Regions from separate parts of the Streptomyces sp. NPDC005761 genome, predicted to be linked through region 1. Evidence: riboswitches for the same ligand, from Rfam matches in the RefSeq annotation. Region 1 holds a riboswitch; each other region holds the start of a gene.

Region 1 (7,726 bases):
CCAGCCGCGCCGCAGCCGCGTCACACCCGGCCAGCAGGACGCCCTGGAGCGGCTCTGGCCGAAGTGGGGCCTGGACATCGACGGGCTGCGCGTCCTCGATCTGCCCGAACTGTTCGACGGGCTCCCGGTGGTCCTGGAGATCGGCTTCGGCATGGGCGAAGCCACCGCGCAGATGGCCGCCGACGACCCGGGCACCGGGATTCTCGCCGTCGACGTGCACACCCCGGGCCAGGGCAATCTGCTCGGTCTCGCCGACCGGAACGGCATGTCCAACATCCGGGTCGCCAACGGTGACGCGATCATCCTGCTGCGCGAGATGCTGGTGCCGGACGCGCTGGACGGGCTACGGGTGTACTTCCCCGACCCGTGGCCCAAGTCGCGGCACCACAAGCGCCGGCTGATCCAGCCGGAGTTCCTCGACCTGGCTGCACAGCGCCTGAAGCCCGGAGCGGTCCTGCACTGCGCGACCGACTGGGAGCCGTATGCCGAGCAGATGCTGGAGGTGCTGACCGCGCACCCCCGGTTCGAGAACACGGCGGCGGACGGCGGCTACGCGCCACGGCCCGCGTTCCGGCCCCTGACCCGGTTCGAGGGACAGGGTCTGGACAAGGGCCACGTGGTTCACGACCTGCTCTTCGCCCGCCACTGACCGGTTGCGGACCAGCCACTTCCGGACCGTCGGCCAGCCATTGCCGGACCCCTGACGGGGCGCCGTCTGACCGCCGGTCAGCCGCTGACCGGCCGCTGACCAGGGGCCGGGCGGCCATCCGCCGAACCCGGGGGCCTTCACGCGCCATGGCCGTTGTCGGTCCCGCTCGTTAGGGTCGTGGGGTGTCCGACGGGTCTGTTCAGCATCAGCGGCAGTCGCAGCCGGCCGTCCCGGTGCTCGAGGAGCAGCTGGACGGTGAGGTCCTGTCCGCTGTGCCGGACCGGGGCCAATGGCGTTACCGCCCACGCCGCGTCGGCATGCTGTGGCGCAGCAGGCCGCTCCGCGTCATCGCCGTCTTCACCGTGCTGGCGCTCTGCGGGCTGGTGATCCTCGCGCTCGTCCGCGACCAGACCGGGACGCAGGGGCTGTTCGTCGGACTGGGCCTGGCCGTGTTGCCCGTCCCGGTGCTGATGACGGCTTTCCGCTGGCTGGACCGGGTCGAACCGGGCCCGTGGCGCAACATGCTGTTCGCCTTCGCGTGGGGTGCCTGCGCGGCCGCCCTGGTCGCGATCATCGCGAACTCCTTCGCGACGCGGTGGATCGCCACCGCCACCGCCGATCCGGGCAGTGCGGACACCCTGGGCGCCACGGTCATAGCGCCCGTCGTGGAGGAGAGCGCCAAGGCAGCGGCCGTACTGCTCCTCTTCCTGTTCCGGAGACGCGACTTCGGGGGCATCGTCGACGGCGTGGTCGTCGCCGGCTTCACCGCGACGGGTTTCGCCTTCACCGAGAACATCCTCTATCTGGGCAACGCCTTCGGCGAGGACCAGCAGATGGGCTCGGGCTTCGCCTCGGTGACGGCGGCGACGTTCTTCGTACGTGCGGTGATGTCGCCGTTCGCCCATCCGCTCTTCACCGTACTGACCGGCATCGCCTTCGGGATCGCCGCGAGCAGTGCGCCCCATCAGCGTCTGAGGCGCCTGGCGCTGCCGCTCGTGGGCCTGCTCCTGGCGATGGGCATGCACGCCCTGTGGAACGGATCGTCCTCGTTCGGCCCGTACGGCTTCTACGCCGTGTACGGCGCCTTCATGGTCCCGGCCTTCGGGCTGGTGACCTGGCTGGCGATCTGGGCCCGCCGACGCGAGCTGCGCACGCTCGGCGTCGAACTGCCGGCGTACGCGACGGCCGGCTGGCTGTCCCCCGCCGAACCTCTCGCCCTCTCCTCGATGCGGGCCCGCGGCATGGCCAGGGACATCGCTCGCCGACGCGCGGCAGCTGACGGCCCGTACGCAAGGCCCCACGGCCACGCGCACTCGGGCCACGCTCCCACGCACGCCCATGGCGCCTCGCACCCCCACCACCGCATGCCCGCCGCGGCACGGAAAGAGGTGAAGGCCCGGGGCAGGGCGGCGGCCCGCACGGTGGCCGAGTACGAGTCGTTCGCGACCTCACTGGCATTTCTGCGCCGGCAGGCCCGCCGCGGCACGGCGGGCCCGGACTTCACCGAACGCGAGCGGGAGCTGCTGCACCACCTGTGGCAGCGCAGGGAGACGGCCGGCCCCGCCCTCGCGTACGCGGCGCAGGCCACGGGGCGTCTGCGCCCCCGGCCCGTGCCCGCGGTGCGCCGGCCGTACCCGCACCCCTCGTACCCGTACGACGGGCATCCCTACAGCGCGCCTGCGTACACGGCCGCGCCGTACACGAACCCGCCGCGCCCCCCGTACACGGACACGCACGGGTACGGACCGCAGGGCTGAGAGCTGTCCCGCTCAGGCGGAAGCCTCCGTGAGGTCCGCGAGCTCCTGGTCCGTCAGCCGCAGACCGGCGACGGCCACCAGCGCGGGGAGCTGCTCGACCGTCCGGGCCGAGGCGATCGGTGCGGCCACGGTCGGCCGGGCGGCCAGCCAGGCCAGCGCCACGGTCGCGATCTCCGCGTCGCGCTCCTCGGCCACCTTGTCGAGCGCGGCGAGCACCTTCTGTCCGCGCTCGGACTCCAGGTGTGCCCCCGCGCTCCCGGCCCGGGCGCTCTCCACGGCCGTGCCCGGACGGTACTTGCCGGTGAGGAAGCCGGAGGCGAGGGCGAAGTACGGGACGGCCGCGAGCCCGGCATCGGCGGCGGTGTCCTGGAGCTCGCCCTCGTACGTGTCCCGGGAGACGAGGTTGTAGTGCGGCTGCAGGGCCACGTATCGGGCGAGCCCCTCGCGCTCGGAGAATTCCAGCGAGGCGCGCAGGCGCTGGGGGCTGATGTTGGACGCGGCGATCTCCCGGACCTTGCCGTCCTTCACCAGTTGGTCGAGGGCGGTGATGATCTCCTCGACCGGGACGGACTCGTCGTCGAAGTGCGTGTAGTAGAGGTCGATGTGGTCGGTGCCCAGCCGGCGCAGCGACTCCTCCGCGGCGGCCTTGATGGTGGTGGCCGAGAGCCCCTTGTACGCGGGGTGGGCGCCGACCTTGGTGGCCACGACGATGTCGGACCGGTTGCCGCGTGCGGCGAGCCACTTGCCGATGAGGGTCTCGGACTCGCCGCCCTCGTTGCCGGGGATCCAGGCCGAGTAGGAGTCGGCGGTGTCGACGAAGTTACCGCCGGCCGCCGCGTACGCGTCGAGGACGGCGAAGGACTGCGCCTCGTCGGCGGTCCAGCCGAAGACGTTGCCTCCGAGGGCGAGAGGGAAGACCTGAAGGCTGGAGGAACCGAGCGTGCGAAGAGAAGTCATGGGTGCAACAACGGCTTCCACCAGGCCCCTATTCCGTGGCCTCTGCATCTGAACTACTGCCACGGGCGGACGCGGACGGACCGGCAGCCCTGACGTCGGGGGGTGAGCGTCAGGGCTGCCGGGGTCACGTGGGCCGGAGGAGGCCGTCGTGCGGGGAACGGGCTCAGACCGTCAGGCCCCGGGCGCGCAGCCAGGCCATCGGGTCGATGCCGGCGCCGTCCGCGGTGTGGACCTCCAGGTGGAGGTGCGGGCCGGTCACGTTGCCGGTCGCGCCCACGCGTCCGATGGTGTCGCCCGTCGTGACCTTCTGGCCGATGCTGACGTCGATCGAGGACTGGTGGCAGAACCACACCTCGGTGCCGTCCTCCAGCTCCAGGACCGTGCGGTAGCCGTAGGAACCGGAGTAGCCGGCCGACTTGATCGTGCCGGTGTGAACGGCCTTGATCGGGGTACCGGTCGGCGCCGCGAAGTCGAGGCCCGTGTGGTAGCCGGAGGACCACATGGAGCCGGCCTCGCCGAACGTCGAGGTGATCGTGTACGAGGAGGTGGGGATGGCGTAACTGGCTGCGAGCTTGGCGAGCCGCAGCGCCTCCGCCTTCTTCGCCGCCTCCTCCGCCGCCTTCTTCTTCTCGGCGGCGATCTTGGCCTCGGCGGCGTCCTGCTGCTTCTTCGCCTCGGCGGCGGCCTTCTCCGCGGCCGCCTTCTCCGCGGCCGCCTTGACCTCGGCGTCGGCGGCGTCCTGCTGCTGCTCGGCCTGCTGGAGGATGCGGGCCCGGAGTGCCTCACCGGCGTCGGTGGTGCCCTGCTCGGCCTCGGCGGTGGTGATGCCGGCAGTCGTCAGCGGGGCGGAAGCGGTCTCGGCCGCCGTCTTGTCCGCCGCGGATTCGGACCCGCCCGAGAACAGTGCGCCGACGCCCGGGAGGGACTTGGCGTCGGGAAGATTGTCCGCGATGGAATCGGGAAGAGAGATGGAGACCGGCGGCTTGCTCTGGGCGGTGGCCATGCCACCCGCACCGACGGCCGCGATGACGCCGACCCCGAGGACGGTGGAGCTGCGGGCCAGACCATTGCGCTGCTTGGCGACGCGGTGCTTGCCGCGCACAGGGCGGATGGACTCCTCGGTGGGGTTCCATTCCTCCCAGGTCCTCTCGGGCCCGGCCTCGTCGGCGCGGAAGTCGTTTCCGAAGTCGCTGCCCCGATCGGTCGCGTAGTCGGCCCCGTACTCCGTACCGAAAACGGTGGCGGGCCGGGTAGCGAAGTCATCGCCGTACTCGGGCCCGAACCGGGAGGGAGCCTCGGGGGCAGGCTTGTTGGACGCCACGTGGGCGCACTCCTTTCCTTCCTTCTCGCCTACCGGGTTAGCTGACGGGTTCGGAGCAGGAAGGTCTCCTACGGGCCCCTCCGTCTTATGGCAAGACAAAGATGCCCGATTCACCCCATGTAGGTGGTTCCCCGGTTCCCTTGCGGAATTCGGCGCTCGCGCACGGTGCCGCCACTGACGGCGGCTGGGACAACCGCGCTGCGTTATCGAACGTTAATAGACACCGGGGTCCGATTCCAAGCTGTTCCCACTGATCGTTCACGTCCTTGGCCTGGACTTTACGGGACACAACCGGGTGGAATCGGGCGAGTTGATCGCCCCTCAACCGCCTGCCGATTTCTGACGTTACGTCAAATGTTATGCGGAGTGGTGCCCTTCGGTTACGGACGGTGGCATCCCGGCCGGCCGCTCCAACACACCCGTCACCGCGGGGCTCCGGTGCCGCACCACACTCGTCGTCCCGAAGCTCCGGCTCACTCGCCGCCGTCGCCCAGACCGACGATCTTCACGGTCCTGCGCCGGTCGGGCTGGCCCTCGGCCGGCCGCACGACCGCGAGCAGGGCCATGTCGTCCGTGGACTCGCCCCCCGTGTGCAGCCGCACGTCGTCGGTCAGCGCGGAGAGCAGTTCCTCGGGACCCGGGAAGATCCGTCCGCGCAGCCGCTCGGCGGGGTCGTAGAAGACCCCTTCGGCATTACGGGCCTCGGAGAGGCCGTCCGTATAGAGGAGGAGCGTCGCCCCGGGGGGCAGATCCCACTCGTCGGCCCGGTCCGGCCACACCCCGAGGTCCATCCCCAGCGGCAGCGCGGGAACCGACGGGCCCAGCACGTCCAGAGCCCCGTCCGTATGCAGCAGCAGCGGCTCGGGGTGGCCCCGGTTCACGATCCGCACCCGGTCCGAGTCCGGCGGGACCTCGGCGAGCACCGCGGTGATGAACCCCTCGAACGCGTCGAGCCCACCGCGCCGGTCCGACTCCCGCGCCAGCGCACGCTCCAGCCGCCGCGCCACACCTTCGAGCGTCTCCTCCTGCTCGGCCGCCTCCCGGAAGGCGCCGATGACCACCGCCACCGCCTCCACGGCGTCCAGCCCCTTGCCGCGCACGTCCCCGACCACCAGCCGCACCCCATGAGGGCTGTCCGTCACCGAGAACAGGTCACCGCCGACGAACTCGTCCGCCTGCGCCGCCTCGTACCGAGCCGCCACGTGCAGCCCGCCGATCCGGTCGGACGGCGTCGGCAGCACCGCCCGCATGGCCGTCTCCGCGATGACGCGGGCCGAGGCCAGCTGCTCGTTGCTGCGTCGCACGACCCCGTTGATCACGACGGCGAGGACGGAGACGGTGAGGACGGTGAGCAGTTCGATGGAGGGCACGACCTGCAGCAGGTTCCCGCTGAGGACGCGCAGCCCGACGACCGCCAGCAGCGCGGCGACACCGGTACGGATCGTGCTGGCCCGCGAGAAGAACGGCGCAGCGATCAGCGGAGCTGCCGCGAACAACGGGATGGCGGTGAACTTGGGCGGGGTCAGTGCGTCGAACAGCACGCCCCCGGCGATCATCAGCGTCGGCAGCGCCCTGACGAACCGGCGGGTCCGCACAACCCCGGCACGCCTCGTCCGCCGCTTCTCCCGCTTCCCCACCTGCTGGTCTCCTGCCCGGTGCATCCACGGCCGCGGACGGTACCGCGCACCACCCCCAGGCTTCCCGCAGCAGGGTCGCGGGGCGACTCCTCGTCGGCCAATGGGGGTACGTACGCGGCATGCGGCTTCCTACCGAGCGACCCGGCGGGCCGACGGCGCACAAACGAATCAGGCCCGGCACGCTGTATGCATGCCGGGCCTGATTCTTCAGTAGCGGGGACAGGATTTGAACCTGCGACCTCTGGGTTATGAGCCCAGCGAGCTACCGAGCTGCTCCACCCCGCGTCGGTAAACACAACTCTACGGCATGTTCGAGGCACTCATGACCACCCGGCGCGCACGCCCCCGCAGACGGCGCTCGGCCCGGCCCGCCGACCGCGCCCCCGCCGAGGACGCCCCTGTAGCCACTCGACGTGCAGTTCTCTCCCAACCACCGTCGATGGAGGGCGACACCATGCCGTCGAGACCGAACAGGCCGCCGCTGCGGCCCCCTTGTGCATCAGGAACACCTCACTCCCCACGACCGATCTTCGCCAAGTCGTCAAAGTGTCGAAAACGAGAAGGTGTTGCAAGGAACACGTGTTCTGCCGCAAGGTAACTGCTGCATCCCCCGGACCGGTGGGCTGCCCGTGCGAGCAGGCCCCGGAGCGCGCAGTCGCCGCGCCCCGCAAGCCACTCCCGGTCTCTCATCGCAGCCTGTCTGGAGGGCCCTCGACGATGACCGCACCGATCACTCCCGCCCCTGCCCCGGCCACCTCACCCTCGCCCGTACGCGGCGCCGTCATCAGCGGCGTCATCGGCGGCCTGATGGGTGCGGTGATGAGCGCGGCGGTGAACTACACCGCCGTCGGCCTCCCGGACAGCGAATCGGTCAACGCGCTCAACCACGCGATATCGGGCCTGATCAGCGGGTTCATCGCCGGCTTCATAGGAATCCTGGCGCACAGCCGGAAGACCGCATCGGCCGCACGCGCGGCGGCGGCCTCCAGCGCGCCCACGGCGCCGGGGCCGGCGGAGGCCGAGGAACGGTCCACCGAAACGGTCTCCGCGGAGGCTTCCGGCACCGCCCCCGTACCGGAGAAGTAGCCGCCGCACTCCACGCCGCACCGCGCCGCATCGCGCCCGCCCGTCCCCCTTCCCCCTTCCGGCGGAACAGGGACAACTCCAACGGGCGCATGCACAAATGCGGTGATATGACTGATTTCACATTCAGCCATTCGACGCGGTGCCTGGAGTGGACGATGGACGACTACCCTCTGCTCAACCTGTTCTGGACCATGCTCTGGTTCTTCCTCTGGATCATGTGGCTGTTCCTGCTCTTCCGGGTCATCATGGACATCTTCCGCAGTGACGACCTGGGCGGATGGGCCAAGGCGGGCTGGCTGATCCTGGCGCTGGTGCTGCC
Region 2 (7,726 bases), on a different contig from region 1:
GACCGGGATCGAGACCTTCGCCTCGTTCTACCTGTCGATCACGAAGAACCCGCACCGCGCCCAGTTCTCCTGGAACGCCGCCACGGGGAGGGTCGACCTGAACTGGCAGACCGCCTGGAAGCAGCCCTCCATCGACATGGCGAAAACGATCTTCGACAAGATCAACTCCAAGGAGGGGACGATCTACCGGACGGACCTCTTCGGCGTCTACAAGATCTGGGGCGACCACCTCACGTACCACCCGCTCGGCGGCGCCGTCCTGGACAGGGCCACCGACAACTACGGCCGCCTGCACGGCTACAGGGGCCTGTACGTCATCGACGGCTCCCTGATCCCCGGCAACACCAGCGTCAATCCGTTCGTCACCATCACGGCACTCGCCGAGCGGAACATCGAGAAGATCATCGCCACCGACCTGTGACAGCGGGTCCGACGAGGCGTACGTTCCGGCAGGAGGCGACGGGCAGACCTCCTGCCGGAGACCGCGGCGCGAACGGGCCGCCCGAGCCGCGCAGACCCGTTCAGTGCCCCGGCAGCACGCACACGGCGTCGAGACCCAGCACATGGTTGAGCCGGCCGAACGCCAGCCAGGAGCCGATGCTCATGCTCAGCTCCACGATCTCGTGCTGGCTGTAGTGCGCGGTCATGCGGGCCCAGAACGCGTCGTCCAGGCCGTGGTGGTCCAGGGCGTACCGTTCGGCGTACTCGGCCGCCAGCCGGGTCCGGTCGTCGAAGGCACCGGTGGTGCGCCAGTCGCTCACCGCGGCGGCGAACTCCTCCTCGACCTTCCGGCCCTCGCGTTCGGTTCGCCAGTCCAGGCAGAAGAGACAGCCGTTGATCTGCGCGATGCGCAGCCTGGCGGCCTCGAACTCACGGAGTCCGAGCGTCGTGTGCTCGTACACCGACAGCGAGAAGTTCGCGGCGGCCATGCCGATACCGGGGACCATGTCGCCCCACACGTAGCCGATCGGCTCCTGGCCCTCGGGGATGTCGATGATCATGGCTGCTTCCTTCCGAGTCGGCCGGCTGCGGGGCGCAGGGGGACGTCGAGCGCGTCGTAGAGTCCGGGTTCCGCCTCCACCAGCCAGTCGATGGCGTTCACCAGCCGGCCGACGGCGGTGGCGTTGCCGCCCGCCGAGCGGTTCTCGCCCTCGTCGGTGGCCTCGACGGTGACCTCGATACGCGGGCGTCCCTCGATGATCACCCGGTGGGCTCCGGCGCCATCGGGTGGTGACGGCCAGTCGGGAGCGCACGAGGGATGGATGCGCGTGATGTGCTCGATGACGATGCGGGGTTCGCCCTCGACGATGCCCTGGACCTCGAAGCGGACCGCCCCCTGGGTGCCGGCCTCGAAGGCGCCCATCGTCCTGGTCGTGACGGTCGATTCGAGCGGCCGCCGGGCCATGGTCTCGCGGATGTCGTCGAGTTCCACGCCCAGGGCCCGGGCCATCAGCCGTATCTGGCCGCCCCACACCATGGTCGGGACGGAGGCGGCGAGCATGAGGGGTTCGTACTCCATGGGGTGACCCATGCCGATCAGGTGGCGGACCGAGTCGGGCTGGTCGTACGTGGAGTAGTCGAAGATCTCCTGGCAGCGGATCGCGTCGACCGTGGTGCCGAGCCCGCTGATGAGCAGGGGCAGCACATCGTTGCCCCACCCGGGGTCCACCCCGGACACGAAGAGCGAGCCGCCACCGCCGGCGACGGCGGCGAGCACCGGCTCGCGCAGCTCGGGCGGCGCGCCCCGCTGGTCGTACAGCGCGTACAGCGCGGGGGTGACGACGACGGCGCCGCCGGCCACCGCCCTGGTGATGTCGGCCAGGGCGTCGTCGGGGCGGATGTCGCCGGAGGCCGCGTACACGACGGCCCGGGGAGCAGTGGCGAGCACCGCGTCGATGTCGTCGGTCGCCGCGACGCCCAGATCGCGGTCCAGGCCGGCGAGAGCGCCCGCGTCGCGGCCCACCTTGCCCGGGTCGTGGACGAGGACGTGCGCGAGTTTCAGGGCCGGATGGGCCTCGACGGCGCGGATGGCCGCGCGGCCGACATTGCCGGTACCCCAGACCACCGTGGAAATCATGCGGCGGAGGGTAGCGCGCGGGATGAAAGGTTCATAGTGGCATCGCACCCCCGGGTTGGGGAGCGGACCGGGGCAGGTCCCCGGAGCCCACCCCGGCCCGCTCCCCCGGGCTGCTACTCGTCGATCGCCGCCCCGTATCCGGCGCCCTTCTCCGGACCTCCGAACGTACCGGCGTCGAAGGTCCACGACCCGGCGGCCGTCACCCCGTCGGTGCCGGCCGGGAACGCCCAGACGATGCCGTCGCCGGCGTTCTCGCCGGGCGCGGCGGTCAGCAGACCGGAGCGCCCGTCCCTGTCGGGGTCGGTCAGCCGCGCCTGGCCGCCCCAGCGGTCACCCTTCTCGGCTGCGCCCGGAACGTCGACCGAATTCTGGTCCCACGAAGCGGCGCCGGTGGCGGTGAGCCCTTCGGCAGCGCCACGCAGCACCCATACCGCCCCCGCGTCGGCGACCGTGCCGATGTCCTCGCCGGGAGCGCCGACGGCCACGTCCGCGTACCCGTCGCCATCGGTGTCCGCCACGGAGAGGTCGGCGCCCCAGCCGTCGCCGGTCTCCGAGCCGCCCGGGACGCCGGGGGTGTCCTGCGTCCACCACACGGGCGGGGTGCCCGGGCCCTCGGCGCCGACCGGTCCGTCGCCCGCGCTGCCGTAGTAGACGCCGACCACACCGCCGGTCATCGACTCGCCGCCGTCGTCGGGGCTGTGCGGCTCCCCGGTGACGAGGTCGTCGTAGCCGTCGTCGTCGATGTCGCCCGAGGCGACGGCCGGACCGCCGCGCAGGTCGTGGTCGTAGCGCAGTCCCTGGACCTCGCCGAAGAAGAGCGCGGACCAGCCGTGGCCCGGCTCCTCGCCGGCGGTGACACCGGAGATGACCAGGTCGGCGAGGCCGCTGCCGTCGTAGTCGCCGGTCGTCATCGCGCGGGGCACGATCTCGCGCCCCGGGGTGCCGGGTACGAGGCTGCTGCGCGAGGCGGGATCCTGCCGGGTCCCGTCGTCGTACTGGAACAGGGTGAGGTCGGTGCGGCCGGTCACGGCCAGTTGGTCGCCCGGGATGTCGGGGCTGAAGTGCGCGGCGGCGAGAGCGGTGCCGAACGCGGCGCCGGCGACGGGCTCCTGGGCCTGCAGCCAGTCGCTGCCGGCGCCGGAGAGCCCCTCGGCGGAGCCCCACAGGACGACGGCGCCGCCCGCGTCGGCCACCGGCTCGATGTCCTCGCCCGGGAGGCCCACGACCGCGTCGTCGTACCCGTCCCCGTCCAGGTCGCCGGTGGTCAGGGCCCGGCCGAAGCCGTCGCCTGCCTCGGCGGCACCCGGCACCCCGGTGGTGTTCTGGCTGAGGACCGTGCCCCGGGTGGTACCGATGCCGCCCGGGCCGCCGTACTGCACGCTCACGTAGCCCGCGCCCTTGCTGCCGCCGATGGTCCCGCCGGGCGCGCCGATGAGCACGTCCTCGTAACCGTCGCCGTTGAAATCGGTGTTGCGGTCGGCCGCGCGCGTTCCACCGGGGGTGCCCGCGTAGGCGGCAGGCGCGGCGATGGCCGCCCCTGCGATCAGAAGGAATGAGGCCGCGACAACGGCGGCCGGACGGTAGGTGCGCACGAGCGGCTCCTCGGTTCAAGGACGACCGGGCGAGTCCGGGGGACGCCAGGAGGAGCCCGTTGGCCTCCTGGCGCCCTGTTTGACCGGCACCGCGGCGCAAGGGTTGTACGGCATGGCAAAAGGGGTGGAAGGGAGCAGCTCAGCTCCCCTCCACCCCTGTTCACGACTCCGCCCGGGGCGGAACCGCGGTAGGTCAGTAGGCCCCGAAGACGTTGTCGATCGAGCCGTACGTCGCCGCGGCGTAGTTGCACGCGGCGGTGATGTTGGCGACGGGGTCCAGGATGTCCAGCGAGGTGCCGGGCACGTGGTACGCGTCGAACGTGGGCTGGATCACCTGGAGCAGGCCCTTGGACGGGGTGCCGGCGACCGCGTTCGAGTCCCAGTTGTTGACGATCTGCGGGTTGCCCGAGGACTCGCGCATGATGTTGCGGTGGATGCTGTCGTAGCTGCCGGGGATGCCGTGCTCGGCCATGACTGCGAGGGACTCCTTGATCCAGCCGTCGAGGTCGTCGGTGTACGCCGTCGCGGTCTGCGCGGGGGTGGTCTCGGCGGTCTCCTCGGCGACGGGCGTCGCCGTCCGCACGGAACGGTCGGCGCGGTCGGTGCTCTCGGCACGGTCGGCCGACGGCTGCGAGGCGCTGCCGGACGCGTTCTCCGCCTTGAATTCGCTCTTGGTCGCAGCCTTGGGGGCGGCGGCCGTGGACTTGGCGCCGATGGTCAGCTTCAGGCCCGGGTGAATCAGGTCGGGGTTACCGCCGACAACGCTCCGGTTGTCCTTGTACAGCTGCTCCCAGCCGCCGTCGAGGGAATGCCCGCGGGCGATCTTGGAAAGCGAATCCCCGGACACCACGGAATAGGTGGTGGTCGCGTCCTTCTTGACGGCAATTGCCTTGCCGGCCACGGAAGTCGAGGCTGCGGCCTTTTCGGCGACGACCGACTGGACCGGCGCTGCGGAAGCCGATCCGGCAGCGATCAGGGGGAGCGCGAGAACCGCTCCGCCCGCGCTCACGGCGATGAGGCCGCGGGTCAGGGGGGTGGACTTGGAACGACGGTGCTGACCCTTGATGGGCATGGCGCTTTTCCTCTCCGCCGCCTGCGAGGTGAGCTGTCGGGTTCGGACTGGAGATGTCCGGCCGCACATGGCGACTTAACCCCTAGCCGCTCCGGTATTCCGGAACGGCGGCAAACCTGGGTCCCCCGCTCCTGCCGTACGTGAAGTGGTCGGGTTACCGGACGGCGGCAGGATTCGGCGTTCCATCCGGATTGACGGTGACCGTAAGCGAGAAAGGCCGGGCGGAACAAGCCCGGAATTCCTGATCACAATTGATTCGCAAGATCAAAGAAAGGAAATGTGCGACGCCGGTCACATGCGCGCGGGTCAACTTTCTTGGGGCGACAGGGAACCGACGCCTCCGGTTCCGCGTCAGGCACGGCAAACGTGACGCTGACCACTGCGCCCGAAACGGGTGATTTGCCGGATTCCCAGGAGGTGCGGCACGAATGAATACCGCACGGACCAGCATTCGTTACATGCCCGAATAATCGCCCAAGTTAGGACATTACGGAGCGAGCGTCGGCCGTGCCGCCGCATCGGCACGCGTGCGCGGCACGACGACCGGTGAGCCGTCGCCCGGCGCGGCGAGGATGTCCGCGTCGAGCGCGTACAGCTCCTTCACCAGGGCTTCGTCGACCGTCTCCCGGGGAGCGCCCGTGGTGACCACGCGGCCGCCCTTCATGGCGACGAGCAGATCGGCGTACCGAGCGGCGGCCGCGAGGTCGTGCTGAACCATGACGACGGTGCGGCCGGTGGCCGCGACCTCGCGGACGAGTTCCAGGACCTCGATGGCATGCCCGAGGTCGAGGGCGCTGGTCGGTTCGTCGAGCAGCACGACGGGGGTCTGCTGGGCGAGGACCATCGCGAGCCAGCAGCGCTGGCGCTGGCCGCCGGACAGCCGGTCGATGCGCTCCCCCGCCAGTGCGGTGGTACCGGTGGCGTCGAGTGCGTCGCGCACCACCTGCTCGTCCTCGCGCGACCACTGACGCAGCAGCCCCTGGTGCGGGCTGCGGCCGTAGCGCACCAGGCCGGCCACGGTGACCGCCTCGGGGGCGCGCGGCGACTGCGGCAGCAGCGCGACATGGTGGGCGGCGCGGCGGCGGCCGGTCTCCCAGATGTCCGTACCGCCGACCAGGACCGTGCCGGACTCCGGGCGGTGGAGCCGGGCGACGGTCCGCAGCAGGGTCGACTTCCCGCAGCCGTTGGGGCCGACGATTGCGACGACCTGTCCGGCGGGGACGGTGAGGTTGACGTTCTCGACGACGGGCCGGCCGGGGTATCCGGCGTGCAGGCCACGGATTTCGAGACCGGCCTTCGTACCGGTCGGATTCTCGGTCATGTGCGGCTCACGCCTTTCCGGCGGCCGGGTCGGGCCGCAGCAGTACCCACAGGAGGAAGGGGCCGCCGAGGACGCTGGTGACGACCCCGACGGGCAGTTCGACCGGCGCGGCGACGCGTCCGATCGCATCGGCCGCGGCGATCAGCGCGGCTCCGGTCAGCGCCGAGCCCGTGACCGGGACGCGGGTGGGGCCCGCCAGCCGCTGGGCGAGGATCGGTGCGGCGAGCGCCACGAAGGCGATGGGGCCGCCGACCCCGACGGCCGTGCCCGCCAGCAGCACGGCCAGGACCAGCGCCACGGTACGTACCCGCCGCAGGTCGACTCCGAGGGAGCTCGCCACCTCGTCGCCGAAGCGCAGCAGTTGGAGGCGGTGTCCCGCGGCCAGCGAGAGCGGGACGAGGAACAGCAGGGCGACGGCCAGCGGCAGGCAGGCGTCCCAGTCGCGTCCGTTGAGGCTGCCGACGGCCCAGAGGAACACGCCGCCGGCCGCGTTGTCGTTCTCGCGCGACATGATCAGATCGCTCACCGCACCGATGAAGGTGGAGATGCCGATCCCGGCCACCAGCAACCGGTATCCGGCAGTCCCCGCCCCTCCGGCGCACACGACGACCAGGACCGCGGCGGCCACGGCACCGACCGGCCCGAGCCACCAGTTGCCGACCATGCCGGTGGCGGACCCCGCGGCGGCGGCGACCACGGCAGCGGTGGCGCCCTCGTTGACCCCGACCAGGTCCGGGGTGGCCAGCCGGTTGCCGGCCAGGGTCTGCGTGAGACAGCCCGCGATTCCGAGGGCGGCGCCGACCAGCAGGCCGGTGAAGATGCGGGGCAGCCGGAACTCGCGCACGATCATGACGGTGCCGGCATCGCCGGTTCCGAGCAGTCCCGAGAGGGTCTCGGACAGGCTCATTCCCGTCGAACTCGCCATCACCGCCAGGGCGATGAGGAGGACCAGCAGCGGAAGGAGCAGCGCGGCGGCGAGCGCGCTGCGCCTCGGGAGCAACCAGGACAGCGTCCCGGTGCGCAGTACGACGCTGTCCGGCGGGGTCACGTCCTTCAGTTCGCCGGTGCGAGACGCGACACCGTCGGGCGGGGTCACGTCTGTCAGCCTTCCGGTGCGCAGTACGACGCTGTCGGGCGGGGTCACGTCCGTCAACTCCCTCGCGCGGAGTACGACACCGTCGGGCGGGGGCACGTCCGTCATGCCGCGGCCCCTGCCGTGGAGAGCCGGGAGGAACGGGCGATCCACACGAGCAGGGGGCCGCCGACGAAGGCGAGCAGCACACTGACCGGGGTCTCCCAGGGACGGATGACGATCCGCGCGAGGACGTCCGCGATGATCATGACATCGGCCGCGACCAGGGCGGACAGGACGAGTTGGGCGGCCATCCGCGCTCCGGCCAGCGCCCGGGCGGCATAGGGCGCGAACAGCCCGAGGAAGGCGATGGGCCCGGCCACGGCGACGGCGCATCCGGCAAGCAGCGAGACGGCTCCTGCGACGACGAGCCGGATCCGGCCGGGATGGTGCCCCAGGGAGCGGGCGCCGTCGTCACCGAGCCCGAGTGCCGCGAGCGGCCGGGCACAGCCGAGTGCGGTGAGCAGGCCCACCGCGATCAGGGGCAGGAGGGGAAGCAGGTCGGAGATCTCGATGCCGGCGAGCGAGCCGA
Region 3 (7,726 bases), on a different contig from region 1:
CTCCAGCGTGAGGAACTCGCCGACCATCGCCCCGCCCGACAGGTTGGGCGCCGCATGGGTGTCCGGCAGCTGGGGCAGGTCGATCACCGCGAGCCGCAACAGCCGCCCGGTGGACGTCACGACGCCGATGTCGCCACGCGCCGTGGCCGGCACCGCCGACACGATCACGTCGTGCTTGGACCGCTTGGCGTCCTCGGCGAACACGATCGGTTCGTCGTTGGCCGTACGCGCCAGCAGACCGGTCGAGGACAGCAGCGCCCGGCACGGGTCGTCCGCCACCTCCAGCGGCACCGAAGCGACCTGCGAACCGGCCGACTCCAGCAGCACCGTGCGCCGGTCGGTCCCGAACTTCTTCGCGACCAGCGCCAGTTCGGTGGAGACGAGCTTGCGCAGCTCGGCGTCCGATTCGAGGATCGCGGTCAGCTCGGCGATCTCGGCGTCGAGCCGGTCCCGCTCGCTCTCCAGCTCGATCCGGTCGAACCGGGTCAGCCGGCGCAGCGGCGTGTCCAGGATGTACTGCGTCTGGATCTCGCTCAGGGAGAAGTGCTCGATGAGCCGCTCCTTGGCCTGGGCCGAGTTGTCGCTGGAACGGATGAGGCGGATGACCTCGTCGATGTCGATCAGGGCGATCAGGAGGCCCTCGACCAGGTGCAGCCGGTTGCGGCGCTTGGTCCGGCGGAACTCGCTGCGCCGGCGCACCACGTCGAAGCGGTGGTCGAGGTAGACCTCCAGCAACTCCTTGAGGCCCAGCGTGAGCGGCTGTCCGTCGACCAGGGCCACGTTGTTGATGCCGAAGGACTCCTCCATCGGCGTCAGCTTGTAGAGCTGCTCCAGCACGGCCTCGGGGACGAAGCCGTTCTTGACCTCGATGACCAGGCGCAGACCGTGCGAGCGGTCCGTGAGGTCCTTCACGTCGGCGATGCCCTGCAGCTTCTTCGCCGAGACCAGGTCCTTGATCTTGGCGATCACCTTCTCCGGGCCGACGGTGAAGGGCAGTTCGGTGACGACCAGGCCCTTGCGGCGCGGCGTGACGTTCTCCACGGCGACGGTCGCGCGGATCTTGAACGAGCCGCGGCCGGCCGCGTACGCGTCCTTGATGCCGCCGAGCCCCACGATCCGCCCGCCGGTCGGCAGGTCGGGACCGGGCACGAACCGCATCAAGGTCTCGAGGTCCGCGCCCGGATGCTTGATCAGATGCCGGGCGGCGGCGATGACCTCGCCCAGGTTGTGCGGCGGCATGTTGGTCGCCATGCCGACGGCGATACCGGTGGCGCCGTTGACCAGGAGGTTCGGGTAGGCGGCAGGCAGGACGACCGGCTCCTGCTCCTGGCCGTCGTAGTTCGACTGGAAGGCGACGGTGTCCTCGTCGATCGACTCCGTCATCAGCGAGGTCGCGTCGGCCATCCGGCACTCGGTGTACCGCATGGCGGCCGGCGGGTCGTCGTTGCCGAGGGAGCCGAAGTTCCCGTGCCCGTCGACGAGGGGGAGCCGCATGGAGAACGGCTGCGCCATCCGCACCAGCGCGTCGTAGATCGACGCGTCGCCGTGCGGGTGCAGCTTACCCATGACCTCGCCGACCACGCGGGCACACTTGACGAAGCCGCGGTCCGGGCGCAGGCCCATCTCGTTCATCTGGTACACGATGCGGCGGTGCACCGGCTTCATGCCGTCCCGGGCGTCGGGCAGGGCCCGTGAGTAGATCACCGAGTACGCGTACTCGAGGAAGGAGCCCTGCATTTCGTCGACGACGTCGATGTCGAGGATCTTCTCCTCGAAGTCGACCGGCGGCGGGGTCTTCGTGCTGCGGCGGGCCATCGCTGCTGCGACTCCTTCACGGATTCTGTTCGGGCAACCTCAGGTTCTGACGCGCACCATTGTGGACCGCCCCACTGACAACCCGGACCTCGACCCGTCCCAAAGGGCGTTCTCCACCCGTCCCGAGGCGCTCCGGGCCCTCTTTCCCGCTAACTTTCGCGGCACGGGAACTTCGCCAGGTGTCGGTGCGCTTGCTTACAGTGGCAGGTCTCGCAGTAAAACCAGTATCGCGATCGAAGGGACGTACATGCCCATGGGTCACACGGCCACAGCCCAGGCCGGCTCCGGCGGCTTGACAGCGACCGAGCACCGTCTGGCCAACGGCCTGCGCGTGGTGCTCTCCGAGGACCATCTGACCCCGGTCGCCGCGGTGTGCCTCTGGTACGACGTCGGTTCGCGCCACGAGGTCAAGGGCCGCACCGGTCTGGCTCACCTCTTCGAGCACCTGATGTTCCAGGGCTCCGGCCAGGTCAAGGGGAACGGACACTTCGAGCTGGTGCAAGGTGCCGGCGGCTCCCTCAACGGGACCACCAGCTTCGAGCGGACCAACTACTTCGAGACGATGCCGACGCACCAGCTGGAGCTGGCCCTGTGGCTCGAGGCCGACCGGATGGGCTCGCTGCTCGCCGCGCTCGACGAGGAGTCCATGGAGAACCAGCGCGACGTCGTCAAGAACGAACGCCGCCAGCGCTACGACAACGTCCCCTACGGCACCGCGTTCGAGAAGCTGACGGCTCTCGCCTACCCGGAGGGCCACCCGTACCACCACACCCCGATCGGCTCGATGGCCGATCTGGACGCGGCGACGCTCGAGGACGCGCGGACCTTCTTCCGTACGTACTACGCGCCGAACAACGCGGTCCTCTCCGTCGTCGGCGACATCGACCCCGAGCAGACGCTCGCCTGGATCGAGAAGTACTTCGGCACCATCCCCTCGCACGACGGCAAGCAGCCGCCGCGCGACGGCGCGCTGCCCGAGATCATCGGCGGCCAGCTGCGTGAGGAGGTCCGCGAGGAGGTCCCGGCACGTGCGCTGATGGCTGCCTACCGGCTGCCGCACGACGGCACCCGCGAGTGCGACGCCGCAGACCTCGCGCTGACGGTGCTGGGGGGTGGCGAGTCGTCCCGGCTGCACAACCGCCTGGTGCGCCGCGACCGGACGGCCGTCGCCGCCGGATTCGGGCTGCTGCGTCTCGCGGGCGCGCCCTCGCTCGGCTGGCTGGACGTCAAGACGTCCGGTGGTGTCGAGGTGGCGCAGATCGAGACCGCGGTCGACGAGGAGCTGGCCCGGTTCGCCGAGGAAGGCCCCACGCCCGAGGAGATGGAGCGCGCTCAGGCGCAGTTGGAGCGCGAGTGGCTGGACCGCCTCGGCACGGTCGCGGGCCGCGCCGACGAACTGTGCCGGTTCGCCGTGCTGTTCGGTGACCCGCAGCTCGCCCTGACGGCCGTGCACCGGGTGCTCGACGTGACGGCGGAGGAGGTCAAGGCGGCCGCCAGGGCCCAGCTGCGGCCCGACAACCGGGCGGTGCTGGTCTACGAGCCCCTCGAACCGGCCGAATCCGCCGAAGAGGCGGAAACAGACGCCGACACCGACACCGACGCGCACGAAGGAGCGGACAAGTGACCGACGCTGCCGCGACCGGAGTTTCGATGGAGTACCACCCGCAGCCCGCCCCGGGCGTGGCCAGGCCCTGGGCCTTCCCCGCGCCCGAGCGCGGCTCCCTGCCCAACGGCCTCACGGTGCTGCGCTGCCACCGCCCGGGCCAGCAGGTGGTCGCCGTCGAGATCTTCCTCGACGCCCCCCTGGACGCCGAACCCGAGGGTCTGGACGGGGTCGCCACGATCATGTCGCGCGCCCTGTCCGAGGGCACCGACAAGCAGAGCGCCGAGGAGTTCGCCGCCGAGCTCGAGCGCTGCGGGGCCACCCTGGACGCCCACGCCGACCACCCCGGTGTCCGGGTCTCCCTGGAGGTCCCGGCCTCCCGGCTGGCCAAGGCCCTCGGTCTGGTCGCCGAGGCACTGCGGGCGCCGGCCTTCGCCGACAGCGAGATCGAGCGGCTGGTGGGCAATCGGCTGGACGAGATCCCGCACGAGCAGGCCAACCCGGCCAGGCGTGCCGCCAAGCAGCTCTCCAAGGAGCTCTTCCCGGCCACGGCCCGCATGTCGCGCCCGCGCCAGGGCACCGAGGAGACCGTGGCCCGGATCGATGCCGCGGCCGTGCGCGCCTTCTACGACGCACACGTCCGCCCGTCCACCGCGACCGCCGTGGTCGTCGGGGACCTCACGGGCATCGACCTGGACGCGCTGCTCGCCGACACCGTCGGCGACTGGTCGGGCAACACCGCCGAGCCCCGCCCCGTCCCGCCGATCACCGCCGACGACGCGGGCCGCGTGGTGATCGTGGACCGTCCCGGCGCGGTACAGACACAGTTGCTGATCGGCCGGATCGGAGCGGACCGGCACGACAGCGTATGGCCGGCCCAGGTGCTCGGCACGTACTGCCTGGGAGGCACGCTCACCTCACGGCTCGACCGGGTGCTGCGCGAGGAGAAGGGTTACACCTACGGCGTGCGGGCGTTCGCCCAGGTGCTGCGCTCCTCGGCCCCGGCCTCCGCGTCCGGGGCGACGGGCGCCGCGATGCTCGCCATCAGTGGTTCCGTGGACACGGAGTCCACCGGCCCGGCGCTGGAGGACCTGTGGAAGGTCCTGCGGACCCTGGCCGCCGAAGGGCTGACGGACGCCGAGCGCGAGACGGCCGTGCAGAACCTCGTGGGTGTCGCCCCGCTGAAGTTCGAGACCGCTGCCTCCGTCGCCGGGACCCTCGCCGACCAGGTCGAGCAGCACCTCCCGGACGACTACCAGGCACAGCTGTACGCCCGCCTTGCCGAGACCGGCACGGTCGAGGCGACCGCGGCCGTGGTCAGCGCCTTCCCGGGGGACCGACTGGTCACGGTCCTGGTCGGAGACGCGTCGCAGATCGAGGAGCCTGTCCGGGCCCTCGGCATCGGAGAGGTGTCGGTCGTCACCGGCTGACCGGACACGTGCCCTGATAGCAGGGCAAAAGGAAACCTCTGACGGAGCGCGTTCCGTCAGAGGTTTCCTTTTTGTCTGTTTTGTTGGAGAGGTTGCCTGTCTGCCCTGTGGGATGCGCTACAAAACCGCCTGTCCGTTTGGTGCGGGGAAGTGCCCCCGTCTAGCGTCGGCTCGGCTGTCCGTCACTCGTATGCCGCATCCGCGACGTACCGGGCAGTCATCGCCGAGTCCCCGTCAGGCGCGAGCCTGGGGAGCCGGGGACCCACGCAGTCCCTGGGGTGAATCGGATGCCTGAGCCTCGCACGGGGCCTGGGGATCCGTAGGAGACCTTCCTGCTCCGAACCCGTCAGCTAACCCGGTAGGCGAGAAGGAAGGAAAGGACCAGCCACTTCATGGCGTTCACCCGTGCCACCGGGAAGCACCGTGCCCCGAGCCGTCTGACGCGCACCGGCGCGAAGGCCGTCGGCATCGCGACTCTGGCCACCGCCGGCGTCATCGGCGGACTGGCTTCCCCGGCGCTCGCCGCCGACACCGAGACCCCCGCCGTCAGCGAGACCGGCCTCTCCCAGGTCATCGCCATCGAAGGCACCCTCGCGGACCGGATCGACGCGCAGGCGGACGCGCAGCAGCACCAGGCCGACGTCGCCAAGAAGAAGGCCGAGGCCAAGAAGAAGGCGGAAGCCAAGAAGAAGGCCGACGCGAAGAAGAAGGCGGAGGCCAGGGCGAAGGCCGCAGCCAAGGCCAAGGCCGCCGCGAAGGCGAAGGCCGAGGCCCGCGAGAGCACGGCCCGTGCCGCCCGGTCCGCCGAGCGCACCCGGCTCGGCTCCTTCCAGCTCCCCGTGACCGGTTCGTACGTGAGCACCGGCTACAAGTCCAGCGGCTCCATGTGGTCCTCCGGCAGCCATTCCGGCATCGACTTCCACGCCGCATCCGGCAGCTCCGTCGTCGCCGTCGGCGCCGGCACGGTCGTCGAGGCCGGCTGGGGCGGGGCGTACGGCAACAACATCGTGCTGCGCATGACGGACGGCACGTACACCCAGTACGGCCACCTCTCCTCGATCGGCGTGTCCGTCGGGCAGAGCGTGGGCGCCGGCCAGCAGATCGGCCTCTCCGGCTCCACCGGCAACTCGACCGGCCCGCACCTGCACTTCGAGGCCCGCACCACGCCCTCGTACGGCTCGGACATGGACCCGGTCGCCTACCTGCGCGCTCACGGCGTCTCCGTCTGACCTCTCCGAAGACCCCTCGGCGAAGGCCCCGGCACCACGCCGGGGCCTTCGCCGTGTCCGCGGACAGGCACCGGCTCTGCGTGGGCGGCCGTGTCCCCGCCGGGTCCGCAGTCCGCACCGGCTGTGCCTTCCGGTCGGCCGTGGCGTGCCGGGCGGTTCCCCGACGGTCCGCAGCGGCGGTGCCCGAACGTCGGAGACCAAAAGATATTCATGAATTTCCACCCGCCGTCGGAAATGCGACCGCATTGCAATAGAGTCGCAGGACAGGCGTCGATCGGCCGCGTTCCGCGGGGATTAAGGCGGAGGTTCGGACATGCGCATTCCGGCGCATTCGGTATGCACGGCAATCCGTGAAGACATCGTCTCGGGTGTCTTCGAACGCGGCAGCCGACTCACCGAGGAGGTGCTCGCGCGCCGTTACGGGGTCTCCCGCGTCCCGGTGCGGGAAGCGCTGCGCACCCTGGAGTCCGAGGGGTTCGTGGTCACTCGCAGGCACGCCGGAGCCTGCGTCGCCGAGCCCACCGAGCAGGAGGCCGCCGACCTCCTGGAGGTCCGGATGCTGCTGGAGCCGCTAGGGGCGGCCCGCGCCGCCCACCGCCGCACGGACGCCCACCTCAAGGTGCTGCGCGGCCTGGTCAGGCTCGGTCAGGAGCGCGCCCGCCGGGGCGAGGGCGAGGACCTGCGCTCCTTGGGCGGCTGGTTCCACGAGACGCTCGCACAGGCCTCCGGCAGCCCCGGCCTGATCGCGCTGCTCACTCAGCTCCGGCACAAGACCGCCTGGATGTACGCGATCGAGCACCCGGCCCGTCCGGCCGATTCCTGGGCCGAGCACGGAGCCATCGTGGACGCCGTGGCGCGGGGGGACGCGGACAGGGCGAGGGCGCTGACCGCCCAGCACGCCGAGCGGGCCACCGCCGAGTACCGGCTTCGCCGTCCCGGCCGGCCGGGCGCCGTCACGGCCCGCACCGGCGGGGTGAGGACTTCGCAACATGCCGTAAACACCCCGAGTGGGCGGCATTAACAAACGCGCCGTATACAAAGAATGGCCATTCATTCAGGGCTTTCTTTCCGCTGCCCCGATTAAGTCATGTGAGGCCGTTCGGTGCCCCATGTCCTTTGCTGAACGAAAAGAGCCGCGACTCCCGGTCAAGGGTGCCGCGGCTCTTTCGCGGGAATATCCGCGGTCGTGACCCGTGGGGATCAGACGGTCTCCGGAAGCTCGTCGAGCCCCTCGGCGACCAGCTTGGAAAGACGGTCCAGAGCGGCTTCGGCGTTGTCGGCGTCGGACGCGAGGACGATCTCCTCGCCGCCCTGTGCGCCGAGACCGAGCACCGCGAGCATGGAGGCCGCGTTCACCGGGTTGCCGTCGGCCTTGGCGATGGTCACGGGGATGCCGGAAGCCGTGGCGGCACGGACGAAGATGGAAGCGGGGCGGGCGTGCAGGCCCTCGGCCCAACCGACGTTGACGCGGCGCTCAGCCATGGTTCTGCCCTTCACGAATCAATGGTTGTCTAGACCAGTCTCTCATGCAGGGCGCGATGCTCCGGCCGACCCGCGGGCCGCTTTCGCGCCCGCGCCCTGCCGTCGGCCGGCAACCCTCAGACTGCCCCGGCCCCGGCACCCACGCGACCGCTGGCGGAGCCGTACGC
Region 4 (7,726 bases), on a different contig from region 1:
TGCCGTGCCCGTATCCCAGATGCTGGTTGTCCCGGCGAGACAGGTCGAGTGTGTCGGGCTCCGTGAATCGGTCCGGATCACGGTCGGCCGCTGCGAGGACGACGAGTACGGGATCGCCCTCGCGGATCGGCTCTCCGCCGATTTCGAGAGCTTCCGTGGCGTAGCGCCAGGTAGCCAGTTCCACCGGGCCGTCGAAGCGCAGCAGTTCCTCGATGGCGGTGTCCAGGAGGCGGTTGTCGCCCCGCTGGATCGCGCTCTGGAACACAGCACGCTGAGGCGGGTTACGGAAGAACGCGTGGGCGCTGTTGCCGATCAGGTTGATGGTCGTCTCGAAACCCGCGAAGAGGATCACGAAGCACATCGCGGCGGCCTCGTTCTCGGTGAGGTGCTCGCCGTGGTCACTCGCCCGGATCAGGCCTGAGATCAGGTCGTCGCCGGGGTTCTCCCGCTTTCTGTGAATCAGCTCGGCGAGGTAGGCGCGGATCTTCTTCACGGACCGGGCGACCCCGCCGCGCGGCCCGCCGCCGTGCCGGATCATCATGCCCGCCCAGTCCCGGAAGTCGTCCTGGTCCTCCTCAGGTACGCCGAGCAGATCGCAGATGGCGTAGATGGGGAGCGGAAAGGCGAAGTCATGGATGAGGTCGGCCTCCCCCTTCTCCGCGAAATCGTCGATGAGCCGGTCCGCCAGCTCCTGCACACGAGGTCCGAAGGCGGCGATCGTCCGGGGCGTGAACGCCTTGGACACGAGCCGGCGCAGCCGTGTGTGGTCGGGCGGGTCGATGTTCAGCAGATGCGTCATCAGGTTGGCGCTGCGCTCGCCGGGGATACCGGTCTTGCTCTTGCCCTGGGCGTCCTCGGCGTGGTGAGCCGGGTTCTTCGACAGGCGGCTGTCGGCGAGGGCCTGCCGTGCGTCCGCGTACCGGGTGACGAGCCACGCTTCGACGCCGCTGGGCAATGTCGTCCGGTGTACGGGGCTGTGTTCCCTCAGCCAGGCGTAGGCGGGGTACGGGTCGGTGGCGAACTCCCAGGTGAAGAGTTCGGGCGGCGGGGCGTGGTTCACGTGACGACGGTATCGGGCGGCTGCGGGTGAGCCGCCACTGCCGGTGTTCCGAGGCCCGAGGTCATGGCGGTTCCGGGTGCGGACCGTAGGGGGGGAGAGGTGTTTAAGCGTCCTGCTCTGCCGCAGCTCACGGTGACAGGAGGGCTTCTTGGCAGTCCACTTTCGGCGCGAAGCGAGGCCCCCAAGGGCAGGGGAGCGCCGTGAGCGTCCCAGCGGTCGGCAACGGGCGGCCCCGTTCTCGTCGTGCTCGCCGCCGCCGACCGGGACCCGGAGCGCTTCGAGGGGCCGGACGCGCTGGACCTTGCGCGGCGTGACAACCAGCACCTCGGTTACGGTCACGGAATCCATTACTGCCTGGGAGCACCGCTCGCCCGGCTGGAGGGGCAGGCCGCCCTCGCCACGCTCCTGAAGCGTCTTCCCGACCTGCGACTTGCGGCAGAACCTGACGATTTGCGCTGACGCGGCGGGCTCATCATGCGTGGACTGCGCACACTTCCGGTGGAGTTCACCCCCGGAGTGCGTTTCGGCGAAGGTGACACTCTGTCAACTCTGTGACTTTTACGTGATCTCCGCTGCATCGACTTGTGACACACGTTCGAGTCCCGCTAGGTTCACCGTTCGACTCGTCAGTCACACGGAAGGCAACTCCATGGGCTCCGCGAACGGCAGACACCGTCGCCCCCGGCAGGCACCCGCGATCATCGTCGCCGCAGGCGTGACCGGCTCGGCCATCGCCATCCCGCTGCTCGGTGCGGCAGGCGCGCACGCCGCCGACGCCTCGACCTGGGACCGCGTGGCCGAGTGCGAGAGCGGCGGCATGTGGAGTGCCGACCTCAGCAACGGCTACTACGGCGGCCTGCAGTTCTCCCAGGAGGTCTGGAAGTCGTACGGCGGCGAGTCGTACGCGGAGCGTGCGGACCTCGCCAGTCGTTCGCAGCAGATCGCTGTCGCGGAGAAGGTCCTGGAGGACCAGGGGCCGAAGGCGTGGCCCAGCTGCGCGGTCATCTCGGGCCTCGTCGCGGACAGCGGCCTGCCGGGCGTGGATCCGGGCAGCACGCCGTCCGCCGAGCCGACAGGGACCCCGGACCCGTCCACGAGTGCCGGCCCGTCCGAGGACGCGACCCCGTCGGACGGCGCGTCCTCGGAGGCGAAGGCGCCGACGGGCGACGCGAAGGACAAGGCCTCCGAGCCGGACGCCTCCGCCTCGCCGTCCGCCACGCCCTCGGGTGACGCCTCCGGTGCCGAGGGGAGCCCCTCCCGGGGGCAGGAGAAGGCCGGCAAGCATCGCGGTACCCCGGCGCCCGAGGGGACCAGGGACGCCGGGCGAGGCACCGACCGGGACGCGGGGCGGCACGCCTCGCGAGGTGACGGTGACGCACGCGACACCGCTGCCCCGGCTTCTGACGGGACGTACACCGTCCGCGACGGCGACAACCTCTGGGCCATTGCTGATGCACAGAAGCTGTCGGGCGGGTGGGCGGCTCTGTACGAGGCCAACAAGGCGGAGGTGGGCTCCGACCCCGACCTCATCCTGCCTGGCCAGAGCCTCGACCTCGGAGTGAAGGCTGAATGAGCGCGGTCTGATGATCAGCTGAAAGCACCCCAAAAATTGGGGTAGTTAAGAGGCCTATGTCCCACTTTTGACTAAGTGAGACATGGGTCTCTTTGCGTGAACTGGCACATCTTGTCCGGGGGGTCCCGCCGCATCCGTTCCCACCTGCGCAAACAGGGGTTCTTCGGGTGCAAGGAAGGGGCGTTTGTCCGGTATGTCCATCTTTGGATATGAGGGTTGGGTGTGTTTACGGTCGGAACCGCTCGCACCGCGGGCCCCGTCGACCGTCACGCCGAATCCTGCCGTCGGTCGAAGGGAACAGACGCGTAAAGCGCCGTAGGCAGGAGCGGGGGACCCAGGTAGGCGCCGGGCCCGGTCGTCGTAAGACGCATCAGGACCGGCTTGGGGTGGAGTCGCGTGCAAGGACGTGCGACCGGGCAACTCACTTGGCCCGAACCCGACAGCTCACCTCGTAGGCGTCGGTGAGGAGAAGTCTCGATGCTGCTCAACAGCAAGGGCAACAAGCACCGTCGCCCGTCCAAGGCCGTCCGTATCGCCACGCTCGCCGGTGTCACCGGTGCCGCCATCGCCGTGCCCCTGATGGGCGCGACCGGCGCCTCCGCCGCCTCCGTCTCCACGTGGGACGCCGTCGCCCAGTGCGAGTCCGGTGGCAACTGGTCCATCAACACCGGCAACGGCTACTACGGCGGCCTGCAGTTCTCGCAGTCGAGCTGGGCCGCCGCCGGCGGTACCCAGTACGCGGCCCGCGCCGACCTGGCCACCAAGGCCCAGCAGATCGCCACCGCCGAGAAGCTCCTCGACATGCAGGGCCCGGGCGCCTGGTCCTGTGCCGGCGCCGGCAACCTGAGCAACGACGGTGTCGACCCGGGTGTCGACGCCGGCTCCTCCGCCGCCAAGGCCGCGCCCAAGCAGGAGTCCGCGCCGGTCCAGAAGGCCGAGCCGAAGAAGGCCGAGCGCACCGAGGCCCCCGCCACCAACCGCTCGGACCGCGCCGCCGCCCCGAAGAAGACCGTCACCACCCCGACCGGCAAGAAGGTCGCGAAGGGTGACGGCGAGTACAAGGTCACCGCCGGCGACACCCTGAGCAAGATCGCCGCCGACCACAAGGTCAAGGGTGGCTGGGAGAAGCTCTTCAAGCTGAACAAGGACATCGTCACGGACGCCGACCTGATCTACCCGGGTCAGCAGCTCCACCTGACGAAGTAGTCGCGATCCCTCCTCGCTGATCACCCCGGCCGCCCCGGCCCGGTGCGCATCGTTCCCCCGTGCGTACCGGGCCGGGGTCGGCCGGTTTTGGTGTCGATCGTTCAACTGTTGTCGTTACTGGCCAGTAAATTTCTGGCCTTTTGCCCTGCTGTGCCTGCCCTTGGGTCCTTTTTCGTCCCAGGGGACGGGCGGTCGGCCGGTTGGGGCGGCCGGGCCGGTTAGGCTCTTGTCGCAAGGCCAAAGCGACCCTGCACCACCAGCGTCACATCCCAGAAGGAGATGCCTCGTGCCGTCCATCGACGTCGTCGTAGCCAGGGAAATCCTCGACTCCCGCGGAAACCCCACGGTCGAGGTCGAGGTCGGCCTCGACGACGGCAGCACGGGCCGTGCTGCTGTTCCGTCCGGCGCCTCCACCGGCGCGTTCGAGGCCATTGAGCTTCGCGACGGCGACCCCAACCGCTACCACGGCAAGGGCGTCGAGAAGGCCGTCCTCGCCGTGATCGAGCAGATCGGCCCGGAGCTCGTCGGCTACGACGCGACCGAGCAGCGGCTGATCGACCAGGCGATGTTCGACCTGGACGCCACGGAGAACAAGGGCTCGCTCGGCGCGAACGCCATCCTCGGCGTCTCGCTCGCCGTCGCCCACGCCGCCTCCGAGGCCTCGGACCTGCCGCTGTTCCGCTACCTCGGTGGCCCGAACGCGCACCTGCTGCCCGTCCCGATGATGAACATCCTCAACGGTGGGTCGCACGCCGACTCCAACGTGGACATCCAGGAGTTCATGATCGCGCCGATCGGTGCGGAGTCCTTCTCCGAGGCCCTGCGCTGGGGCGCCGAGGTCTACCACACGCTGAAGAAGGTCCTCAAGACCAAGGGCCTGTCCACCGGTCTCGGTGACGAGGGCGGCTTCGCGCCCAACCTGGAGTCGAACCGCGCCGCCCTCGACCTCATCGTCGAGGCCATCAAGGAAGCCGGCTACGCCCCGGGCAAGGACATCGCGCTCGCGCTCGACGTCGCCGCCTCGGAGTTCTACAAGGACGGCAAGTACGAGTTCGAGGGCAAGTCCCGCTCGGCCGCCGAGATGACCGAGTACTACGAGGAGCTCGTCTCCGCGTACCCGCTGGTCTCCATCGAGGACCCGCTGTACGAGGACGACTGGGCCGGCTGGAAGGTCATCACCGACAAGATCGGCGCCAAGGTGCAGATCGTCGGCGACGACCTCTTCGTCACCAACCCGGAGCGTCTGTCCCGCGGCATCGAGGAGGGCTCGGCCAACGCCCTGCTCGTCAAGGTCAACCAGATCGGTTCGCTGACCGAGACCCTGGACGCCGTCGAGCTGGCCCAGCGCAACGGCTTCAAGTGCATGATGTCGCACCGCTCCGGCGAGACCGAGGACGTCACCATCGCCGACCTCGCGGTCGCGGTGAACTGCGGCCAGATCAAGACCGGCGCCCCGGCGCGCTCGGACCGCGTCGCCAAGTACAACCAGCTGCTGCGCATCGAGGAGATCCTCGACGACGCCGCGGTGTACGCGGGCCGCTCGGCGTTCCCGCGCTTCAAGGGCTGATCCACCGGCCCCGGCAAAGCCCGGCGGGGTCGAGTGCCCCGGCCTCCGTCCGTCCCCGCACTCGGTCCCGTACCGTGTGCGGGGACGGACGTGCGTAATGGGGAGGCGGAGACATGGCCGCGAAGGACCGGGACCGGTTCTCCACCGCGACCCGGCTGCGGTTGCTCGGAGAGCAGACCGCCGCCCGCGTCTACCGCTCCCAGAACCGCCGGCAGGCCCGCCGCTCCCGGCTCACCGGCCGGGCCGCGTTCCTGGCGCTGATCGTCTGCTCACTGATCGTCGCCCTCGCGTATCCGATGCGGCAGTACGTGTCGCAGCGTGACGAGATCGCGGACCAGGAGCGGCTGGCGCAGGAGGCCGAGGCGCGTACCGAGGAGCTGCGCGACGAGAAGGCGCGGCTCCAGGACGACGCGTACATCAAGCGGCTGGCCCGTCAGCACCTGCACTACCTTCTTCCCGGGGAGACCGGCTACACGGTGGTCGACCCCGACGCGGTCAAGGAGCGCAACGGGAAGCCGGCGGACACCGACCGGCCCTGGCACTCGAACCTGTGGGACGGCGTCGACAGCGCCGACCGCGGCTGAGCCGCATCCCCTTCTTGTACATCTGCTCCTGTACCTGTGCAGAACCGCGGTACGGGCAGTCCGATCAGAACCCTAGGCAGGCATGGAAACGCCCCCTCCCCAGACCGAGTCCACCGCGCCCACCGATGCGGACATCGCCGCGTTCCAGCAGCAGCTGGGGCGCCCGCCGCGCGGTCTGCGCGCCATCGCGCACCGGTGCCCGTGCGGAAACCCGGACGTGGTCGAGACCCAGCCCCGGCTGGAGGACGGAACGCCGTTCCCGACGACGTTCTACCTGACGTGCCCGCGTGCGGCTTCCGCGATCGGCACGCTGGAGGCGAACGGGGTCATGAAGGACATGACCGAGCGCCTCGGCACGGACCCCGAGCTGGCCGCCGCGTACCGGGCCGCGCACGAGGACTACATCGCGCGGCGTGACGCCATCGAGGTGCTGGAGGGCTTCCCGAGCGCGGGGGGCATGCCGGACCGGGTGAAGTGCCTGCACGTGCTCGTCGGGCACTCGCTGGCCGCCGGCCCGGGCGTGAACCCGCTCGGGGACGAGGCGATCGCGATGCTGCCGGAGTGGTGGCGCAAGGGGCCGTGCGTCTCGCCGTGCGGCGGTGCGGACCCGGACGAGGGCTGAGGGTTCACCGGGGGCTCCGCCCCCGTGCCCCTGCTCCTTGATCGCCGGAGGGGCTCGGGAGGGGCGCCGTAAGAGCTTGGGCGGCCGGCGGAGGGTATGGACGATGCACAGGAGTACTTCATGACGCGCGTGGCCGCCATCGACTGCGGTACCAATTCGATCCGGCTGCTGGTCGCCGACGCCGACCCCGCCACCGGGGAGCTCGTCGAGCTCGACCGGCGGATGGAGATCGTCCGGCTGGGGCAGGGTGTCGACCGGACCGGGCGGCTCGCGCCCGAGGCGCTGGAGCGGACCTTCGCCGCCTGCCGGCGGTATGCCGAGGCGATCAAGGAGCACGGCGCGGAGAGGATCCGCTTCGTCGCCACCTCCGCCTCCCGGGACGCGGAGAACAGGGACGACTTCGTCCGCGGGGTGCTGGACATCCTGGGCGTCGAGCCCGAGGTGATCACCGGTGACCAGGAGGCCGAGTTCTCGTTCGACGGGGCCACCAAGGAGCTCGTCGGGCGTGACGACCTCGCGAAGCCGTACCTGGTCGTGGACATCGGGGGCGGCTCCACCGAGTTCGTCGTCGGTGACGACCGGGTGCGGGCCGCCAGGTCCGTGGACATCGGCTGTGTCCGGATGACCGAACGCCATCTCATGCGGGACGGCGTCATCAGTGACCCGGCCGGGCCGGCCGCCGTCGACGCGATCAGGGCCGACGTCGAAGCCGCCCTGGACCTGGCCGAGGAGGTCGTCCCGCTCGCGTCCGCGGCCACGCTCGTCGGTCTCGCGGGGACGGTCACCACCGTGGCCGCGATCGCGCTGGGGCTCGAGGAGTACGACCCCGAGGCGATCCATCACTCTCGCATCTCCCTGGAGCAGGTCCGGGAGATCACCGGCAGGCTCCTCGCCTCGACCCACGCCGAGCGTGCGGCGATCGGCGCGATGCACCCGGGGCGGGTCGATGTGATCACCTCGGGGGCGCTGATCCTGCTGGCGGTGATGGAGCGGACCGGGGCGCGCGAGGTCGTCGTCAGCGAGCACGACATCCTCGACGGCATCGCCTTCTACGCGGCTCGTTAGAGCCTGTCCGCAGAGGGCGTGAATCCTGCTCATCGGCACTCCGGCCTGC

The links. Region 1 has a riboswitch for cyclic di-AMP ahead of ABZ434_RS03825 (M23 family metallopeptidase). Riboswitches for the same ligand answer to the same signal wherever they lie in the genome.
Positions count from the first base shown of each region.
Region 2: another riboswitch for cyclic di-AMP. It lies ahead of ABZ434_RS31120 (transglycosylase SLT domain-containing protein); the one in region 1 lies ahead of ABZ434_RS03825 (M23 family metallopeptidase).
Region 3: another riboswitch for cyclic di-AMP. It lies ahead of ABZ434_RS22060 (M23 family metallopeptidase); the one in region 1 lies ahead of ABZ434_RS03825 (M23 family metallopeptidase).
Region 4: another riboswitch for cyclic di-AMP. It lies ahead of ABZ434_RS01900 (transglycosylase family protein); the one in region 1 lies ahead of ABZ434_RS03825 (M23 family metallopeptidase).

Region 1 is NZ_JBEXXX010000002.1:352,083-359,808, reverse strand. Features, by position in the region: gene trmB (tRNA (guanosine(46)-N7)-methyltransferase TrmB) at 1-649, shown strand, start outside; gene ABZ434_RS03835 (PrsW family glutamic-type intramembrane protease) at 832-2,406, shown strand; gene ABZ434_RS03830 (aldo/keto reductase) at 2,419-3,363, opposite strand; gene ABZ434_RS03825 (M23 family metallopeptidase) at 3,527-4,684, opposite strand; cyclic di-AMP (ydaO/yuaA leader) riboswitch at 4,696-4,849, opposite strand; gene ABZ434_RS03820 (PP2C family protein-serine/threonine phosphatase) at 5,158-6,321, opposite strand; tRNA gene ABZ434_RS03815 (tRNA-Met) at 6,533-6,606, opposite strand; gene ABZ434_RS03810 (hypothetical protein) at 7,039-7,407, shown strand; gene ABZ434_RS03805 (SHOCT domain-containing protein) at 7,563-7,726, shown strand, end outside.
Region 2 is NZ_JBEXXX010000049.1:9,469-17,194, forward strand. Features, by position in the region: gene ABZ434_RS31100 (GMC oxidoreductase) at 1-421, shown strand, start outside; gene ABZ434_RS31105 (carboxymuconolactone decarboxylase family protein) at 522-1,001, opposite strand; gene ABZ434_RS31110 (dihydrodipicolinate reductase) at 998-2,077, opposite strand; gene ABZ434_RS31115 (esterase) at 2,191-3,669, opposite strand; gene ABZ434_RS31120 (transglycosylase SLT domain-containing protein) at 3,863-4,741, opposite strand; cyclic di-AMP (ydaO/yuaA leader) riboswitch at 4,747-4,931, opposite strand; gene ABZ434_RS31125 (ABC transporter ATP-binding protein) at 5,229-6,062, opposite strand; gene ABZ434_RS31130 (iron ABC transporter permease) at 6,070-7,119, opposite strand; gene ABZ434_RS31135 (iron ABC transporter permease) at 7,260-7,726, opposite strand, start outside.
Region 3 is NZ_JBEXXX010000024.1:72,330-80,055, forward strand. Features, by position in the region: gene ABZ434_RS22045 (DNA topoisomerase IV subunit A) at 1-1,815, opposite strand, end outside; gene ABZ434_RS22050 (pitrilysin family protein) at 2,063-3,439, shown strand; gene ABZ434_RS22055 (pitrilysin family protein) at 3,466-4,848, shown strand; cyclic di-AMP (ydaO/yuaA leader) riboswitch at 5,060-5,228, shown strand; gene ABZ434_RS22060 (M23 family metallopeptidase) at 5,241-6,077, shown strand; gene ABZ434_RS22065 (GntR family transcriptional regulator) at 6,391-7,098, shown strand; gene ABZ434_RS22070 (HPr family phosphocarrier protein) at 7,278-7,559, opposite strand.
Region 4 is NZ_JBEXXX010000001.1:422,243-429,968, forward strand. Features, by position in the region: gene ABZ434_RS01885 (cytochrome P450) at 1-1,060, opposite strand, end outside; partial or broken gene ABZ434_RS01890 (cytochrome P450) at 1,292-1,615, shown strand; gene ABZ434_RS01895 (transglycosylase family protein) at 1,710-2,633, shown strand; cyclic di-AMP (ydaO/yuaA leader) riboswitch at 2,935-3,106, shown strand; gene ABZ434_RS01900 (transglycosylase family protein) at 3,111-3,839, shown strand; gene eno (phosphopyruvate hydratase) at 4,126-5,406, shown strand; gene ABZ434_RS01910 (septum formation initiator family protein) at 5,520-5,990, shown strand; gene ABZ434_RS01915 (DUF501 domain-containing protein) at 6,073-6,612, shown strand; gene ABZ434_RS01920 (Ppx/GppA phosphatase family protein) at 6,733-7,677, shown strand.